3 regions of the Xenorhabdus cabanillasii genome follow, and region 3 is predicted to be linked to each of the others. Evidence: predicted binding sites of a transcription regulator. Region 3 holds the regulator's gene; each other region holds the start of a gene.

Region 1 (4,740 bases), 790 kb from region 3:
TGGGAAAAATGTTGGAAACAGGTCAGCGGTACAGTTACCCACTGACTTTATCTACATCCAAACAGCAGATCAGCCATCGTTTGGCATTAGTAGGTAATTCATCTCAAACTCTGCATCCAATCGCAGGGCAGGGCTTTAACTTAGGTATGCGTGATGTAATGGCATTAGCTCAGGTTATTTCGGCTGCTGCGATTGAGGGGCACGATATCGGCTCTTATAACGTTCTGACTCGTTATCAACAGCAACGCTTTGCAGATCGTGAGGTAACAATCGGTATTACTGATGGGCTGGTCAGGTTGTTTGCCAATGACTATTTTCCGTTGAGAATCGGACGCAATTTTGGCCTGATGACGATGGAAATGTTGCCACTGATAAAGGGCACATTGGCCCGTCAGACATTGGGTTGGGTTGCCCATCATTCAATGGCAGAATAAGTCAGATTAAGAGGAAATAAAAACATGCAATCATTTGATGTGGTGATCGCAGGAGGCGGTATGGTTGGCCTTGCGCTGGCCTGTGGTTTACATGGTAGCGGCTTGCGCATCGCGATTGTAGAAGAGCATCCACCAACCAGTATTTTTCATACCGATGATGAACATGCGTTGCGTGTTTCTGCCATCAATGCAGCCAGCGAACGGTTATTAACCCATCTCGGTGTTTGGCAGAAGCTCCTCGCAATGCGTGCCAGCCCTTATCAGGGGATGGAAGTCTGGGATCAGGATAGCTTCGGTCGTATTCAGTTCAATGCGGCGGAAAATGGCCTCAATCATCTTGGACACATTATCGAAAATAATGTGATCCGACAGGCTCTTTGGCAACAGGCTGAAAGTTTATCTGATGTAACCATGTTTACCCCTGTTTCTCTTAAGAATGTTGTCTGGGGAGAAAACGAAGCTTTTATTACCCTGTCCGACGAGCGAATGTTGACTTCACGGTTAGTTGTTGGTGCAGATGGTGCTCATTCATGGTTGCGTCAGCATGCAGATATTCCACTGACTTTCTGGGATTACGAACATTATGCATTGGTTGCGACTATTCGTACTGTGGAACCTCATAAAGGGGTTGCGCGCCAGGTTTTTCATGGGGATGGTATTCTTGCTTTCCTGCCACTTTCTGATCCTCATTTATGCTCTATTGTCTGGTCATTGCCTGCGGAAGCGGCGCAACAGCGCAAGACAATGGAGACTGAGTTGTTTAACCGGCAATTGAGTGTCACTTTTGACATGCGACTTGGGCAGTGTGAGTTGATCAGTGACCGTCAGACTATCCCATTAATAGGACGCTATGCCCGGAATTTTGCTGCACATCGGTTAGCTTTATTGGGAGATGCAGCACATACAATCCATCCATTGGCCGGGCAGGGAGTCAATCTGGGGTTTATGGATGTAGCAGAGTTGATCGGAGAATTGATCCGTTTGAACCAGCAAGGCAAAGATATCGGTCAATATCTCTATCTTGGTCGTTATGAGCGTCGCCGTAAACACAGTGCGGCTGTCATGCTGGCTGGTATGCAGGGATTTCGGCAGCTATTTGATGGGAATAATCCTGTCAAGAAACTATTTCGTGATCTAGGGCTGACTTTGGCTAACAGTTTCCCCGGAATAAAGCCACAATTACTCCGTCATGCGATGGGTCTTCATGATCTGCCGGATTGGTTGATTACTCAAACCTCTTCAGTTGAAAAAATCTAATTTTTCCTCTTATTTGGGATTAGTTTTTTTTATATCAGGCTAAAGTGTATTCAGTTGGTTTGCTTCACACTTTAGTCTGTTTGTAATAAAAAAAAGAATATTTTTTACATATTACTGCCATTTTTTAGCGTTCCCACACAATAAAATAGAAAAAAATTCCGCATGATAGTGAAGGGTTTTTGAAGGCATCATTGTTATGTTGATAATTTATTTTATGGTTCATTTCCATTTTCAGTGATAACTTCTAGTCCAAGGTATCGTTTGCGTCATTAACCGCTTCTTTGTTTCATGATCCAACATTTGCCGGTTAATACGCCGTATATATGTTATTCAGATCAAGAACGTTTTCATGTCAAAAATGGAAAGAGGGAAATAATGTCAAAACACACCCCACTATATGATCAGCATCTGACATGCGGGGCGCGCATGGTGGATTTTCATGGCTGGATGATGCCCCTTCACTACGGTTCACAAATCGACGAGCATCACGCGGTGCGTACTGACGCAGGTATGTTCGACGTTTCCCATATGACCATTATGGATTTGCACGGCGCAGGTTGCCGTGATTTTCTCCGTTATCTTCTGGCAAATGATGTTGCTAAGCTGACTGAAAAAGGTAAGGCGCTTTATACCGGCATGCTTAATGCTTCCGCTGGTGTTATTGATGACCTGATTGTCTATTTTTTCACTGATAATTTTTATCGCATGGTCGTTAACTCGGCAACTCGTGAAAAAGATTTAGCTTGGATCCAACAACATGCGGAGAAATACTCTGTTGAGATCACCGTTCGTAATGACTTGGCGCTGATTGCAGTTCAAGGTCCTAACGCACAATCCAGAGTCCAGTCTTTGTTAAATAATGAGCAAAAGCAATCCATTGCAGGCATGAAACCTTTCTTTGGTGTGCAATCTGGTGACTTATTTATCGCAACTACCGGTTATACCGGTGAAGCGGGTTATGAAATTGCATTGCCTCAGGAACAAGCTGTTGATTTTTGGCAGCAGTTACTGAAAGAAGGAGTTAAACCAGCGGGACTGGGAGCACGGGATACACTGCGCCTTGAAGCCGGTATGAACCTTTATGGTCAGGAAATGGATGAATCCATCTCACCTTTGGCTGCGAATATGGGATGGACGATTGCATGGGCACCGGAAGAGCGCCAATTTATTGGCCGTGAAGCTCTGTTGAAACAGCGTGAAGCTGGGACAGAACAATTGGTTGGGTTAATCATGCGTGAAAAAGGCGTCTTGCGCAGTGGGTTAACGGTTAGTTTCACTGATGAAACTGGTGAAGTACGTTTTGGTGTTATTACCAGTGGAACATTCTCACCTACATTAGGATTCAGTATTGCCCTTGCCAGGATGCCGCAAGGGGTTGGAGAACAGGCGATTGTCCAGATCCGTAATCGCGAGATGTCGGTTCAGGTTGTTAAACCGGGTTTTGTCAGGATGGGAAAATCGCTTGTAGGATGATTTTGGTCGCAACATTTTAATGAATAAAAATAAGGAGATGGAACCGATGAGTCATGTACCAACCGAACTAAAATATACCGAATCACACGAATGGATTCGCTCTGAAGGAAATGGCGAATATACCGTGGGTATTACCGAACATGCCCAGCAACTATTGGGTGATATGGTGTTCGTTGACTTGCCTGAAATCGGAGCGGTCATAAACAGTGGTGATGATTGTGCAGTCGTTGAATCAGTCAAGGCGGCTTCCGATATTTACGCACCGCTGAGTGGTGAAGTTATCGCAGTCAACCCTGCTTTAGAAGGTTCACCCGAATTAGTGAATAGCGAGCCTTATAACGAAGGCTGGTTATTCCGCATCAAAGTTACTGATGAAAGTGAATTGACCAACCTGCTGGATGCAGAAAGTTATCGGTCATTATTGGAAGAAGAAGAGTAAATATTTCCGCCCCACATCACCAACGTCGCCGACGTCATACAGTGAGTGGGGCGTTTTTTTATGTGTGCCGTTTTTAGCTAGTTTCAGGAAATTATTATCAATGATCCAGACTCTAATCCAACTTGAAAATCAAGGTGAATTTATTCGTCGCCACATTGGTTCCTCTGCTGAACAGCAAAAAGAAATGCTGGCAATCGTTGGCTCGAACTCTCTTGACGATCTTACCAATAAAATTGTTCCCCGTGATATCGCATTGCCAGAACCACCAGCAGTAGGTGAAGGTGCGACAGAGCAACAGGCACTGGCTGAACTGAAAGCAATGGCGGGTCAGAACAAACGTTATCAATCTTATATTGGTATGGGGTATGCCCCCGCAATACTACCGCCGGTTATCTTACGTAATTTACTGGAGAATCCCGGTTGGTACACAGCATATACGCCTTACCAACCTGAAGTTTCTCAAGGGAGATTAGAAGCCTTACTGAATTTCCAGCAAGTCACTATTGATCTGACCGGTTTAGATCTTGCTTCAGCATCCCTGTTAGATGAAGCCACCGCAGCAGCCGAAGCGATGGCAATGGCAAAACGGGTTAGCAAACTGAAAAATGCGGAGCGTTTCTTCGTAGTTGATGATATTCACCCACAGATATTAGATGTGGTGCGCACACGAGCGGCAACATTCGGGTTTGATGTCATTGTTGATAAAGCAGAAAAAGTACTGGAATTAGAGGGTATTTTTGGCGTTTTACTGCAACAAGTTGGTACTACAGGTCAGATCCATGATTACAGTGATCTTATCGCAAAACTGAAACAGCAAAAAATTATTGTCAGTGTTGCCGCTGATATTATGGCACTGGTTATGCTGACGGCACCGGGCAAACAGGGCGCTGATATCGTCTTTGGTTCAGCACAGCGTTTCGGTATTCCAATGGGATACGGCGGCCCGCATGCTGCATTCTTTGCTTGCCGTGACGAATATAAACGCTCAATGCCGGGTCGTATTATAGGTGTTTCCCGCGATGCCGCTGGCAACCGGGCATTGCGTATGGCGATGCAAACACGTGAACAGCATATTCGCCGTGAAAAGGCGAACTCCAATATCTGTACCTCACAGGTATTACTGGCAAATATTGCTGG
Region 2 (4,740 bases), 660 kb from region 3:
GTGGTTTTCTCCGTGGGTATATTAGGCTTTTCTGCCTTGTTGCGGTTGTTCTGAGCTCTCAGATAGCCTTCTAAGCTTTGGTAATAACGACGAATATTTTCGACGTAGCGATAGGCTTCATAACCGCGTGCATAACCATATGTGGTATTGGCATAGTATTTTTTCTTACTCAATAGAGGAATGCGTGATTTAACGTCCATCCAGCGGTCAGGGTCACTTTTTTGCATGGTCGTTAATTTCCGGGCGTCAAGAATATGCCCATACCCCATATTATAAGCGGCTAATGCGAACCAAATCCTCTCATCTTCGGGAATAGTATCCGGCAAACGAGACATCAGGTAATGCAGATAAGCCATTCCCCCTTTCACACTCTCGTCCGGATCAAGGCGGTCTTTGACTCCTGCCCATTCTGCTGTTGGGCGTGTCAGCATCATCATGCCACGAACGCCTGTAGGAGAGGTTGCTTGTGGATCCCAATGTGATTCCTGCCATGCGATAGCGGCAACTAATTGCCAGTCGAGGGAGCCTGCGTATTTCGCAAAAATAGGCTGATATATTGGCAATAAGTTATTAATTGCACGAATGAATGAGATAGTGTCAAAGTAATCAAATGAGCCAATATGGCTGAAATATTTTTCTTCCAGCCGTGGCGTTATATGGTTTTCAGTCAGCATGTTGAAAAAATCCAGCATTGCTGAGTAGAGGCTATAGTCATCATTACGCTTCAAATACCAGGTTAATGGTTTATCTTCACTGACATCAAAAGCGATAGCCAGATTGGGATGGATGCGCTGTTGCAGAGCAAGGCTGATTGAATCGCTGATCGTATAGTCAATTTTTCCTTCGGATACTTGTTCAAGCAATTGCTGGGTATTGTGACGTGACGACTCTTCCCAGGTTAAATCAGGATAAGATTTTTCTTTCCACTGTTTTAGTTCACTGACATGGGCAGAGCCGGCGGTGACAACCAGTGGGCCTTTTAAATCAGCAAACGAACGTGGGCGCACCGTACCTTTGCGATAAACCAATTGTTGGGATACTGAATAATAGGCTGGGCCAGTCCGTGTTTGGTCGAGTCTTTCTCTGTTATAGATAAGACCGGCAGCTAAAAAATCGGCTTTGTCAGTGTATAAGTCATCAAAAAGCTGGCTGATATTAGAACGAAACTTAATACTCAGTTTGACACCCAGATAGTCAGCAAATCGTTTGGTTAAGTCATAGTCAAATCCTACAGGTTCATTTTTATCATTAAGTGAAATCAGAGGAGAACTGATGGTACTCACCCGAAGTTCTCCCCGTGCCAAGATCCTGTTTATCTGCTCCTGCTGTTTATTAGGCCAACTGATGTTGAGACCAATGATTGTGGCAGAGAGGAGCGCGATAATGACGATGACAAAATAATTTATCTTGATATTGCTCAAACAGTTATCTCTCGTCAGTACGGTTAGGCTCCGTATGAAATGTCAGATAATAGCATGGTTAAATTTCCAGTAATCGGGAATTTTGCGCAACAAAATTGAGATCTGCAACCCTATTGAATCAATTTTAAAAATCCATTGAATGTGTTGTTAGATTAATTAATGCTCACGCAAACGGTTTCGTCAGAGAAAACATTCCTCTATAATGTCGGCGTTTCCCCTAAGGCATCAGTCAGGCTTTGCTTCTAAGATGAGAGAACCTATTACTATGGAAATTCTGCGTGGCTCGCCCGCTTTATCAGCGTTTCGTATTACTAAGCTCCTTTCCCAATGTCAAGTTCAGCAGCTTCCCGTGGCAGCAATTTATGCAGAATATGTGCACTTTGCAGAAATAAATTCACCTCTTACGGTAGAAGAAAAGGAAAAATTAAACAGGCTACTAAAATATGGCCCTTCTTTAGCTGAACATGAACCTAAAGGTCAACTGTTTTTAGTCACTCCCCGGCCAGGGACAATATCGCCGTGGTCATCAAAAGCGACAGAGATAGTTCACAATTGTGGACTGAAACAGATTGCCCGTTTGGAAAGAGGGATTGCCTACTATATCCAGTGTGATGTTATCCAGAATAATATCCACGGAAAGGCAATGGATGACAAACAGTGGCAGGCGCTGTCTGTATTATTGCACGATCGTATGATGGAAAGTGTGTTTACTCAGTTTGAACAGGCTGAGGCACTGTTTTCTCACCAGCAGCCTGCGCCATTGAAGCAAATTGATATTTTGCAATCAGGGCGGACTGCATTGGAATCTGCCAATGTTGAGTTGGGATTAGCGCTGGCAGCGGATGAAATTGATTATCTGTTACAAGCTTTCCAGAAATTAGAACGTAATCCGACTGATGTTGAACTCTACATGTTCGCGCAGGCGAATTCTGAACATTGTCGCCACAAAATTTTTAATGCGGATTGGGTGATTGATGGGCAGGAACAACCAAAGTCTCTGTTTAAAATGATTAAAAATACCTTTGAACAGACACCGGATCATGTTTTCTCTGCTTATAAAGACAACGCAGCGGTAATGGAAGGTTCTCAGGTAGGGCGATTTTTCCCTGATCCTGACAAGGGAGTATATGACTATCATCAGGAACCTGCCCATATCTTGATGAAAGTCGAAACACATAACCATCCGACAGCAATTTCTCCCTGGCCGGGAGCGGCGACAGGATCTGGCGGGGAAATTCGTGATGAAGGAGCAACAGGACGGGGAGCAAAACCCAAGGCCGGGTTGGTCGGTTTTTCCGTCTCGAATCTGAAAATTCCCGGATTTGAACAACCGTGGGAAGAAGAGTTCGGTAAGCCTGAACGGATTGTCAGCGCACTGGATATCATGTTAGAAGGCCCTTTGGGCGGAGCGGCATTCAATAATGAATTTGGTCGACCGGCATTGTTGGGGTATTTCAGAACATATGAAGAGAAAGTGGAATCCCATAACGGCGTGGAATTACGTGGCTACCATAAACCGATCATGCTGGCCGGGGGAATCGGAAATATTCGTGAAGAGCATATCCAGAAAGGGGAGATCCCTGTCGGAGCCAAATTGATTGTACTGGGTGGCCCAAGTATGAATATTGGTCTGGGTGGTGGCGCCGCTTCTTCAATGACATCGGGCCAATCTGATGCAGAGCTGGATTTTGCCTCTGTACAGCGCGATAACGCAGAAATGGAACGTCGTTGTCAGGAAGTTATCGACAGTTGCTGGCAGCTTGGCTGCAAGAACCCTATCTCGTTTATCCATGATGTTGGTGCGGGGGGCTTATCAAATGCGATGCCTGAATTAGTCAGTGATGGGGGACGAGGAGGCCGTTTTGAGCTGCGCAATATCCTCAATGATGAACCGGGCATGACTCCATTGCAGGTGTGGTGCAATGAATCTCAGGAACGTTACGTATTAGCTGTCGCACCGGAACAGCTTGCCCTGTTCGAGGATATTTGTCGGCGTGAGCGTGCTCCGTATGCAGTGATCGGCGAAGCGACGGAAGAGCGTCACCTGCTATTGAACGACAATCATTTTGATAACCAGCCAATTGATATACCGTTGGATGTTCTGCTCGGTAACACACCAAAGATGCTGAAAAATGTAAATTCACTAAAAGCACAAGGTAAAGGGCTAAAGCGCGTAAGTATTGATTTGGCCGAAGCGGTAAAACGCGTTCTGCGTTTACCCGCAGTGGCAGAAAAAACATTCCTGATTACCATCGGCGATCGTTCGATAACAGGCATGGTAGCAAGAGACCAGATGGTTGGACCATGGCAGATCCCTGTTGCAGATTGCGCAGTCACAACCGCCAGCCTGGATAGTTATTATGGTGAAGCTATGTCGCTGGGAGAACGTGCTCCTGTTGCTCTGTTGGACTTTGCTGCATCAGCACGCATGGCTGTCGGGGAAGCGTTGACTAATATTGCATCGGCTTATGTACAGGATTTGAAGCGGGTGAAACTATCAGCGAACTGGATGTCAGCATCAGGTCATGCCGGAGAAGATGCCGGATTGTATGCGGCGGTGAAGGCGATAGGTGAGGAATTATGTCCCGCGTTGGGCCTGACCATACCTGTTGGTAAAGATTCCATGTCGATGAAAACTTGCTGGATTCAGGATGGTGAAGAACGTGAAATGACAGCTCCGCTTTCATTGGTTATCAGTGCGTTCGCACGGGTGGAGGATGTTCGTTGTACTGTCACACCAGAATTATCTGCCGATGACGATAATGCATTACTGCTGATTGATCTGGGACAAGGACAAAATGCACTGGGAGGAACGGCATTGGCTCAGGTTTATCGCCAGCTTGGTGATAAAACCGCAGATGTTCGCAGTACGGAACAACTCGCCAGCTTCTTTAAGGCGGTCCAACAATTGATTGCAGAACAAAAACTGCTGGCTTATCACGATCGTTCTGATGGTGGTCTGCTGGTGACATTGGCAGAGATGGCATTCGCAGGGCACTGTAGTCTGCATGCTGATATCAGCGCATTTGATGAAGATATCCTGGGGGCACTGTTTAGTGAAGAATTAGGAGCGGTGATTCAGGTTCGTGAAACAGACAGACAGCAGATTGAAGCGCTGTTAGCTGATTATGGACTGAGTGAATGCTTACACTATTTAGGTAAGGCTAAAGCGGGAGATGATTTTGTGATCTCCAGCAACAATATGGAAGTTTATCGTCAAAAACGTAGTACATTGCGTTTATGGTGGGCAGAAACAACCTGGCAGATGCAGCGTCTGCGTGATAATCCTGAATGCGCTGATCAAGAACATCAGGCAAAA
Region 3 (4,740 bases):
AAACGTTCACAATCCCACCAACCATCCATATAACTTTCGCCCAATCCCAAAGAGCCTTGTTTTAACACTCTTTTATAAAAATCACGGTTTTTGACTTGTATATCAAAAGGACGTTTACCGTTGATTTCAATACCAGCTTCTTGAAGCAAGTCATTGGCGATCCTATGCCACTGGTCAGTAATTGTTTTTTTTCCTTCAACGAAAGATGAACTCATAGACTCTCCAACATTTGTTTGATGGAATTTTGAGGTATATCTTTGTGATAGGCTGTTTATTATCCTAAAACAAAAATGGATTGACTTGAAATTAAGCAGAAAATGTTTCAAAGGCATAGATGCCGATTCATCCTGAAATTAAAGAGAGCTTCATTGCCTTTAGAAACCTCAAATTCCGAGTTTTTTAGAATAATGAATCTGTATGAGTATATGAGTGAAATAATATTTAAACAATAATCTAAAGGCCATATTATGATATGGCCTTTAGATGAGAACATTCTTAGTTATTATCTTTAGGAGTAATTTATTAATATATAACTAATGACTATTGTTTACTTTTTTACTTTTGCAAGTAATAACCTATTATCATTGGGATAATAGTCGAAACCATTACTGTTGTGGTGGACAGAAGAGGATCTTTCATGAACATAGCAACAAACATGCTGGCAATAAAGCAAAGACCCAATTGTAAAGCATTTTGTAATGCAGCCGCTTTACCGCCGTCTTTTGGATAAACAGAAAGTGCATTTGCTACGGCAATAGGGTAAGAAGCACCATTCATGACGGCCATAAAACAAAAAGGAATAAGAATAAGCATGAAAGAAGGATAAATTAGGGCAATTAAATAGATGAGTGCCATGCTTACAGCATAGCCTGTCAGTAAAATTGGAAATATAGTTTTACTTTTGACTTTTTCCAATAAAATGCGGCAACCATATCCACCGAGCATAAATGCTAAAGTTTGTGGAATATAGCTTAAGCCGATATCTGTGGCATCATAACCCATATTGATCAAAATCGTTGGTGAACCTGTTAGCCAGGCAAAAAAACCAGCACTACAAGAAGCATAAATCAACACATTTCCGCTGAAGGTTGAAGACCTCAATAAGGTGAAGAAAGAAACTTTATTTTCATTAAGGTTGGTGTCAATAGGTGCGCGTTTACTGGACAGTAAAAATGTTGGTACGAGCAGAGCCAGTGTTACAGCCATTAAAACAAGAAAAATAGTTCTCCAACCTGTATGTGACAATAACCATGCACCGAGTAAAGGAGCAAGGGCAGGGGAAAGTGCGACCAGCGGCATAATCATGGCAAAAACGCGTTTTGTGCGTTCTGCGTCATATCTATCAACGACTAAAGCTTGCCAGGAAACAGCAGCAGAACAGACACCCACAGCCTGAATAAATCTCAGAATAAGTAATTGAGTTGCATCTGTTATCCAAAGTATTCCTAAACAGCTAAGACAAAACAGAGACAAGCCGATAAGCAGAACAGGTTTTCTTCCCAGACGATCAGACAGTTGTCCCCATAAAAGCTGGGCAATAGCAAAACCAGCAAGAAAAACGCTGAGGCTTGCACTAACAGCCCCTTCTGATGTACCTAAGTCTTTTGCCATAGCATCAAAAGCGGGCAGATACATATCAATGGCTAAGTAGCCAAGCATACTTAGGCCAGCGAGATAAAACATAAATGGCCTGGAATTTTTATTTGTTGTCATTGTGTCAATAAATCGATGTGATAATTGATAAGAAAATATAAGGTTTATTTTATATGGCGTAATTTTTGGTTGTGAAACGGTATTATTTGCATAATGCTGTGAAAAAAATTAAAAGGAAGAAATATGTGGTCTGAATATTCTCTGGAAGTTGTTGATGCTGTAGCCAGAACAGGAAGTTTCAGTGCAGCTGCATCAGAGCTTCATCGCGTACCTTCTGCCATCAGTTATACAATAAAACAACTTGAAGAATGGTTGGCAGTGCCCCTATTTAAACGTCGTCATCGCGATGTGGAATTAACCGAGGCAGGGGCTATCTTTGTAAAGGAAGCACGTTCTGTTATCAAAAAAATGTATCATACTCGTCATCAATGTCAGCAAGTGGCTAATGGTTGGCGTGGGCAGCTCAGTATTGCTGTTGATCAAGTGGTGAAACCAGAACGGACACGCCAGCTTATTCTGGATTTTTACCGCCATTTTCCGGATATCGAGTTATTTATTTATCCTGAAGTTTTTAATGGGGTATGGGATGCGCTGGTGGACGGGCGCGTTGATGTTGCTATTGGTGCCACTAGCGCCTCTCCGGTCGGGGAACGATATAGTTTCAGGAACATGGGGTTCATGCCGTGGCTGTGTGTTGCCAGTCCAGAGCATGAATTGACCTCTATAACAGAAAGATTAAATGATGACCAATTGAGGGCTTACCCTAGCTTGTGCATTGAAGATACTTCACGTAATTTGCCCAAGCGTAATACATGGGCTTTGGATAATCAACGGCGGTTAGTTGTCCCTGACTGGAGTGCGGGGTTGGCTTGCCTGATGGATGGGCTGTGTGTGGGAATGGTGCCCAAACATAGTGCTTTGCCGCTTATTCGTCAAGGAAAACTCAGCTTGCTTGAACTTGAGCAACCATTACCTGATAGCCCATGTTGCCTGACATGGTCGCAAAAAAGCCATTCACCTGCATTAAACTGGTTGCTTGATTATCTTGGAGATAGTGCAACACTCAATGCTGAATGGCTACAAGAGGATTAATCATTAACGGCGATAATCAATGAAAGGGCCATCTACAACAGAGCGACGCTCAACAAGACGCGGATGGACTTCGATAGTTTGTGCATCTTCACGTTTATTGATAATCCTATCAAGTAACGTGGAGAAAGCCATCTGTCCCAGACGCTCTTTAGGCTGATGAATCGTTGTCAGTGCTGGTGTGAAATAACGGGCATTGCGAATATTGTCATAACCAATGACAGAAATATCTTGTGGAACGCGTAACCCCATCTCGTCAGCAGCACAGATCGCCCCCATTGCCATCACATCTCCCCCACAAAACACGGCCGTAGGGCGATGTTTTTGGCTTAAGATTTTATACATCGCCTGATATCCGGATTCAGGCTCAAAATCCCCCTGAACAATCCATTCTTCCCGAATAGTGATATTTGCTTCTTTCAACGCTTTAAGGAAACCTTGATGACGCCCGCCTCCGGTATTTCTGGCCAATGGTCCGGGAATAGCAGCAATATCACGGTGACCACGTTCTATCAGATATCGACCGGCCAAATAACCACCATGGAAGGCATTGTCGATAATTGCATCAGTGAAATCCCCTCTGGACTCACCCCAATCCATGACCACCATGGGAATGTTGCGATAGTCTTCCAGCATTCCCAACAGTTGTTGGGGATATTCAGAACACATAACCAGTAAACCATCGACGCGTTTTTGCGCCAGCATAGCGAGATAAGCTTTTTGTTTGTCGAGATTGTTATGGGAATTACATAAAATCAATGTATAACCTTTGCTATAACAACTATTTTCGACAGACTCGATGATTTCAGCAAAATAAGGTGCTTCACTTGACGTTGCCAGTAGTCCGATAGATTTGGTGTGATTAACCTTTAAGCTACGGGCAACAGCACTGGGGGAATAATTCAGTTCCTTAATGGCAGCCCATACTGTGGCCTTTGTATCTTCGGCGACGAAACGGGTTTTATTGATAACATGGGATACGGTTGTGGTTGAAACACCAGCGTGTTTAGCCACATCTTTAATCGTTGCCATGATAAAAAGGACTCCTGACCTTAGGTCTAAATTTGTATACCCTTCATCTGGATATAGATCTTTGTTAATCATTTGCCAGTATTATATTTTATATATAGGAAGATAACTGACAATAATTTAGCGATAAACCTTGGATTTTGTCTGATCTAGCTCAAAAGTGAAAGTAGTAATCGATGCTATAAAGTATATGCATTAAATACCACAGTGTGGTTTTTAACCTCTGAGGTAAATAGCCAATCAAAATTTATGGTGTTGCTGAGTCTTAATTTTCATGGTGAGGATGGCTTATGGATACAGATCTGAAATTGGGATTATTGACTGCCTGTAGCGCATTAATCATGATTGTTTTTCTGGGGGTGCTTTGCTTGATCTAGTCAAGGTCGAGAAATAATATCAAGGTGAATTGCTGTCTGTTTTACTTTAAAGGTAAGTTTTTCACTACTTAAAGGGCACTTATAAATGAAATTAAGTGCGTTGAATCGGAAAAACTTACCCTTGTCATTTTAACTGGCGGGTTAATTAGGCCAGATTTTCTTCCACAAATTTCCAGTTAACCAGAGCCCAGAAATGCTCCAGATATTGAGGGCGTGCATTGCGGTAATCGATGTAATAGGCATGTTCCCAAACGTCAACAGTCAGAACAGGCTTATCTTCACCAGCCAATGGAGTTGCTGCGTTGGAGGTATTGACGATAGCCAGACTGCCGTCGGCTTTCTTAACCAGCCATGTCCAGCCAGAACCGAAGTTTTTCAATGCTGCATCAGTAAGTTGCTGTTTAAATTCAGCAAAAGAACCGAAAGAATTATTGATAGCTTCTGCAACTTTACCAGTTGGTTCACCACCACCATTTGGTGACAGACTATGCCAGTAGAAGGTATGGTTCCAGACTTGTGCTGCGTTATTAAAGATACCGCCTTCAGAGGATTTAATAATTTCTTCCAGTGATTTTCCGGCAAACTCGGTATC

What was found. The regulator PurR, encoded in region 3, represses purine synthesis genes. The targets are predictions, from matches to a motif close to CANGCAAACGTTTGCNTG.
Region 1: the regulator PurR is predicted to act here: its motif matches at 1,942-1,959, upstream of gcvT (glycine cleavage system aminomethyltransferase GcvT).
Region 2: the regulator PurR is predicted to act here: its motif matches at 1,586-1,603, upstream of purL (phosphoribosylformylglycinamidine synthase).

Annotation. Positions count from the first base shown of each region.
Region 1 is NZ_QTUB01000001.1:2,238,735-2,243,474, forward strand. It holds gene ubiH (2-octaprenyl-6-methoxyphenyl hydroxylase) at 1-434, shown strand, start outside; gene ubiI (FAD-dependent 2-octaprenylphenol hydroxylase) at 459-1,691, shown strand; gene gcvT (glycine cleavage system aminomethyltransferase GcvT) at 2,067-3,164, shown strand; gene gcvH (glycine cleavage system protein GcvH) at 3,211-3,603, shown strand; gene gcvP (aminomethyl-transferring glycine dehydrogenase) at 3,704-4,740, shown strand, end outside.
Region 2 is NZ_QTUB01000001.1:2,368,643-2,373,382, forward strand. It holds gene mltF (membrane-bound lytic murein transglycosylase MltF) at 1-1,421, opposite strand, end outside; gene purL (phosphoribosylformylglycinamidine synthase) at 1,687-4,740, shown strand, end outside.
Region 3 is NZ_QTUB01000001.1:3,023,736-3,028,475, forward strand. It holds gene cfa (cyclopropane fatty acyl phospholipid synthase) at 1-215, opposite strand, end outside; gene punC (purine nucleoside transporter PunC) at 556-1,713, opposite strand; gene punR (DNA-binding transcriptional activator PunR) at 1,837-2,745, shown strand; gene purR (HTH-type transcriptional repressor PurR) at 2,749-3,774, opposite strand; gene sodB (superoxide dismutase [Fe]) at 4,294-4,740, opposite strand, start outside.